2 linked regions of the Pedosphaera parvula Ellin514 genome follow. The protein of the gene in region 2 binds, or shares a complex with, the protein of the main gene of each other region. Links are inferred from orthologs where the notes say so. Each region holds a gene or a part of one and is shown on either strand. Other genes may lie near its edges.

Region 1 (2,819 bases), on a different replicon or contig from region 2:
CAGGAATTCAACCTGCGTATCGGCCGTGAGGCTCACACGCCCCAAACAGGCTGGCAGTACCACAAATTGCCCGGCTCCTGCCAAAACCTTGATTTCGCCAAACCCAACCTCCAGACGGCCATGCAGTATGCCAAGAATTTGCGCCCCTTCGCTACGAATATAGAACCGCTGCCCGCGCTTGACCTTGCAGGCATCAATCCTGAATAAAGGATCGTCCACCAAAACCCGCACGCTGAATGTCGGGCTTCTCGAATAAATGCTTGTGATCAGCCGGGGTTCAAAATCCTCAAAATTGATGCTCTTGAGCGATTGTTCAATGTGCAATTCCCGCGGCCTGCCATCCAATCCCGTCCGATTCCAATCAAACACCCGATACGTCGTATCTGAATTCTGCTGGATTTCAAAAATCACACTTCCTGCTCCCAACGCGTGGACCCGCCCACTCGGGAGGAACATGACGTCATCTTTCTTGACCGGGATGCGATGAAAGCACTCCGCAACTGTTCCTTCTTTAATTTTCTGCTCGAACTCCGGACGAGTAACCCCTTTTTTCAAACCAACAAACAGGTCTGCCTCGGGTGTCGCTTCCGCGACGTACCACATCTCAGTTTTCGGTTCCCCACCCATGCTGGCGGCAATTTCTACGGGAGGATGCACTTGCAATGAAAGCTTTTCCTGAGCATCCAATATTTTCACCAATAACGGAAAGCTCTTCGTATTGCGACGGGACGCCCCCAATAATTCGTCAGCGTGATTTTCCATCAGCCAGCGCAGATCCTTACCAGCCAGAGGCCCATTCGCAATGATGCTGGCATCTCCTGGTCGATCAGAAATTTCCCAGGATTCCCCAATCGGCACATCAGGTGGCAGTGGCTTTTTGTAAAGCCGCTCCAGGTTGCGACCGCCCCACACGCGTTCCTTGAAAATAGGTTTAAATGTGAGCGGATAAAGCATCAGTGAAATGCGAAGCACGAATCAGCAGAGATGAATCCAGCAGCTCGTCATTCGTAATTATCAGGCAGCCGGAATCTGTTTCTCAATAAAATGTCCATGAGCGCGGAAACGTGCGTAACGCTGCTTCAATCGTTCAGCCGAAGTCAAACTCTCCAACTGATCCAGTTGCTTCAGGAGATGAGTTTTTAAAGTGGCGCCAGTCATTTTGGAATCGTTATGAGCACCACCAAGCGGTTCTGGAATAATCTCATCCACCAGTTTCAATTCGAGCAGATGTTTGGCGGTAATTTTTAAGGCTTCAGCCGCTTTGGGCGCCGCGGCACGATCCTTCCACAGAATCGCCGCACAGCCTTCCGGGCTGATGACGGAATAATAGGCGTTCTCCAGAATTAAAACCCGGTCGGTCACTCCAATTCCCAACGCCCCGCCTGACCCGCCTTCGCCAATGACAACCGCAATGGTGGGCACTTCCAACAACATCATTTCGCGAAGATTGACCGCAATTGCTTCAGCGATATGTCTCTCTTCAGCTCCAATGCCGGGATAAGCTCCCGCCGTATCAATCAGCGTGACAATCGGCAAACCAAACTTATCGGCCATCTTCATCAAACGGAGCGCCTTGCGATAACCCTCCGGATGCGCCGAACCAAAGTTGCGCAAAATATTCTCCTTGGTGTCGCGCCCCTTTTGGGTCCCGATCACCATAACCTTCTTGTCTTCCAGATAAGCAAAGCCTCCAACTACTGCGCGGTCTTCCGCATATAACCGGTCCCCATGCAACTCATTGAAACCACTAAACGTGTTCCGGATGTAATCCAGGGTGAATGGACGTTTGGGGTGCCGCGCCAACTGGACCTTTTGCCAGGGCGTTAAATTCGAGAAGATTTGCTTTTGAGTTTCAGCAATCTTTTCTTCAAATTTTTTAATTTCTTCTTCCGAGCTGACTCCCAGCGATCGGGATTGCTTCTTCAGTTCCTCAAGCTTTGCTTGAAGTTCAAAAATCGGCTTTTCAAAATCTAGCAGATTTTTCATGCGGCGGGCAGTTTAGGTTGTCATCACTCTCCACGCAATGCCGAATTCTGTACATTAAAAGAGCCAGATTGCTCTGGCTCAGTGATGATGGAGATTAATACGCCTTCACCGAGGCGCTCAGAAGGGTAATGAGGTCAACTATTTCACGCTGTTCGAACCTCACTACTAGCATAATCCCTATGCCAACCCTAAACGAACAGCGACATCTACTGAAATATAGATTGTTTAACCCATATTTCGTTCGGAAATACTTTAAATTATTTCCGAAAAATCTTTCAGGTCGCAACTCATTCTGAGAAAGAACAATTTTTCACTCACTTACCGGCCAGGCTTCACGTCCGAAAAAATCTTTGCCTGATTCCCTAATTTCAAAACCTTGGCCAATGGCGTCTCACCATTCGGCGATATCGATTCCGCTAACGCTTTTTCTTTCCCCGCCCCGGAAACCAGCACCCAAATGTCTTTGGCGGCTCCGATAGCCTTATAGCCAAGCGTAATCCGTTGCGGCGGCGGCTTTACTGCCCTCACTGACCTGTAAATTTCGGGCTTTTGTCTCTCCTCTTCCACTTCTTGCGGGAAGAGCGATGCCACATGCCCATCTTCACCCATGCCCAGGAAAACCAAATCCAACATCGGCTGCCCTGCTGCATTAAGCTTTGCCGCATTACAAATATTGCTCACTGCATCCGATAGCGCAAGTAACTCTCTTTCTTCCCCGCGAATTCGGTGAACCTGTCGCTCCGGAATTCCCAGCGGATCGAACAAAAGCTCTTTAGCCACAGCATAATTGCTCTCCGGATCAGTTGGCGGAACACAGCGTTCATCCGCCCAGA
Region 2 (2,891 bases):
ATTGATCGTTTTGTTGGGTGCATTTTTAGTTCTCCAGCAGCTACTCCCCCAAAAGCGACCAAAGAACCCGGCATGATCTCCACTCTCAAATCCTTAAAACCGTGGCTTGATGCCGGTCTCAGTTTTGTCTACCCTGAAGTTTGCCAGATTTGTGGCGCTGAACGCGCTTCCGCTTCCGAGGGTTTCGTTGGTCCGCTTTGCTGGGAAAAGGTTCGCTTTATCCAACCACCATTCTGCGCACGATGCGGGTTGCCGTATGAAGGGGATATTACCACAACCTTTGAGTGTCATAACTGTAAGGAAATGGAACTTCATTTCCGAACTGCCCGCTCTGCCGTCACTGCGGAAGGAATGGTTCTCGACATTGTTCACCGTTATAAGTACCAGCGCCATATGTGGTTTGAGGCATTTCTGGCCGACCTTCTCATCCGACAGGCGGCAAAAATCCTCACTCAGGAGCAATGGGACATGATTATTCCAGTTCCTTTGCATCCCGCCAAGCAGCATGAACGTGAGTTTAATCAAGCGGAACGTCTTGCCGCCCGGCTCTCACTCGCCACGGGCATTCCCGTGAACAAAAAGCTCCTCCAGAGAGTCGAACCCACTCGAACACAGACCCAACTCAGCCGTAATGAGCGCATGGCCAACGTCGGAAAAGCTTTCAGCCTGCGTTCCACTCAAGGCCTAAATGGCAAAAAGCTGGTGATTCTGGACGATGTTTTTACCACTGGCGCAACTACCAGTGCTTGTGCCAAGCTATTGAAGCCTGCGGGTGTTGCGGATATATGTGTTTGGACCGTGGCCCGTGGACTTTAGAATTTAAAATGACCAATTGTCATTCAACTTTGATGATGCAGCTCAGAAGTATCTGGCGTGCCTGTTCGCATCCCTCAACCCTTAACTCACGGATTTCCTAAATGGCGACCACTCAATTTAACAAAAAGTCCCTGGGCATCGACGCTCCCGAACCGGCCGTCACGCCGCCTGCCGCAACCACCGGCAGCACTAGTTTTGCCAAGAAGCCCAAGATTGGCTCCGGAAAATCCAAGAAAAGGGAGATTCCTGAAGGTCTCTGGACCAAGTGCCCGAAATGCAGCACGATGGTTTTCGATAAGGAGCTGGACGAGAATCTGAAGGTCTGCCCTCACTGCCAACACCACTTTTCCATCAGTGCTCGTGAACGAGTCCACTCGCTCGTGGAAACCTGCTCCTTTGAGGAAATGGATGCTGAAATGACCAGCAAGGACATTCTCAGCTTCACCGGTGTGGCAACCTACGCTTCAAAACTTTCGGAATACCAAAAATCGACCGGTCAGAAAGATGCCGTTATTACCGGCATTGCTCGCATCGGGAACCATCGAGTTGCCTTGGGGGTTATGGACTTCAGCTTTCTTGGCGGTTCCATGGGTTCAGTGGTGGGTGAAAAGTTGACCCGGCTTATTGAGAGTGGCACGGAAAAAAGTTTGCCTGTTATTATCATTTCCACTAGTGGTGGTGCTCGTATGTATGAGGGCATGTTCAGCCTCATGCAGATGGCCAAAACCTGCGGTGCTCTGGCTTATCATGCCAAAAGCAAGCTCCCCTACATCAGCGTTTTGACTCACCCCACGACTGCCGGAGTTATGGCCAGCTACGCCAGCGTCGGCGACCTGATCATTGCTGAACCCGGCGCCATGATCGGTTTCGCCGGTCCTCGTGTTATCAAAGATACAACCCAAGCCGAGCTGCCTCCCGGTTTTCAAACCGCTGAATTCCTCCTCGACCGTGGACTCATCGACGCCATCGTCCCGCGCAAGGAGATGAAAAATCAATTAATTACCTACATGGATTTTATGCTGGCAGGGCAAAAGAAAAGCGCTGCTTAAAACTCGTTAGTCGACACGGGAACTGTCCCTTGGTCAGTTCCCAAACATTTTCATCACTCACAAAGTGCTCTCGGGCAAATCTCAAGGATCAAGATTTGCCTCCGCTCCTTTTCTGACGGAACTTATTTTTCAAATCCCGAGTCCTCGGCCCGAAAACCCTCAGTCGAAAACCGCTTGAACATTGCCAACCCCTCCTTGACGGTTTTCATGTTTGTTCGATCCACAATCTGATAGTACCTGTTGCGCTCATCAAGGATGTTTTCCAGCGCCTCCTCGACTGTTTCGAAAGCGTCCAGAAAATCCTTCACCCCTCCCAGGGGGCGGCCAACGTAATAAGTAAATACCAGGTATTTTTTCACTCTGTCTGAAATACTTTTTGTTCAGTCTCGGAACAATCCGACTTTAGCTGAATCGCCAGTCGGTGTTTTGCCTACACGCCCCATCCCTATACCGAATGCCGAAAGAAATTTCCGAATGGCAGGAGGGATTTTGGTTTGAGGCAAGGCTGGCAGCGTTCCGTTGGGAGGAGTGCGATGGCGCAGCAGATTTTTCTTCCCGACAAGGAGTGAGCCACGAGCATATCCCAAAGTGGATCTGTGAGTGGGGAATGACGCTGGCGTGGTGCCCGTCCGGAAGGACAAAAAGCTCAAGCCAGCGCGCCCGATCCAATGGAATCCTGCCAGCCCTGGCCGACAACGCCGCCTCAAATCAAAAGCACCCTGCTCCCAATGGCTAATGAATTTCCTCATCCCAAGGCCATGGCTTTTTCAGTCTCCATTACCACCAAACTAATTGCCTGCTTTCATTCCGGTTCTCTTTCCCATTCCGGAAATTAACTTTGGCGTTCGGTATATACATCGAACCCCAAGGTTCAACCCCGCTCGATCCCAGTTCCGGGAAGTTTACAGGAAACACCCCATGGAGAAAGTGCCTGTTATGGAGTTGGTTGTTTTAGATGGGGTTGAAAACCAATTCTGCTGCCTATGGATACCCAAATCACGGGAAATTTATGAAGACTTTGCTAAC

The links. The genes of interacting proteins can lie anywhere in the genome.
Region 1: the proteins of accD (region 2) and CFLAV_RS04170 are in contact, whole or in part, in a solved structure (PDB 8UXZ), measured with the Escherichia coli proteins. The link is inferred for Pedosphaera parvula Ellin514 from one-to-one orthologs.

Annotation. Positions count from the first base shown.
Region 1 is NZ_ABOX02000004.1:79,627-82,445, forward strand. It holds CFLAV_RS04170 (acetyl-CoA carboxylase carboxyltransferase subunit alpha), read right to left. Parts: upstream 1,987-2,819; coding sequence 1,015-1,986; downstream 1-1,014. Other genes in the region: CFLAV_RS04165 (type I phosphomannose isomerase catalytic subunit), read right to left, coding at 1-972; pgl (6-phosphogluconolactonase), read right to left, coding at 2,305-2,819. UniProt on the Escherichia coli protein: Component of the acetyl coenzyme A carboxylase (ACC) complex. First, biotin carboxylase catalyzes the carboxylation of biotin on its carrier protein (BCCP) and then the CO(2) group is transferred by the carboxyltransferase to acetyl-CoA to form malonyl-CoA.
Region 2 is NZ_ABOX02000044.1:54,277-57,167, forward strand. It holds accD (acetyl-CoA carboxylase, carboxyltransferase subunit beta), read left to right. Parts: upstream 1-917; coding sequence 918-1,865; downstream 1,866-2,891. Other genes in the region: CFLAV_RS24675 (CPBP family intramembrane glutamic endopeptidase), read left to right, coding at 1-76; CFLAV_RS24680 (ComF family protein), read left to right, coding at 304-816; CFLAV_RS24690 (hypothetical protein), read right to left, coding at 1,988-2,224; CFLAV_RS35750 (hypothetical protein), read left to right, coding at 2,320-2,601; CFLAV_RS24700 (hypothetical protein), read left to right, coding at 2,875-2,891.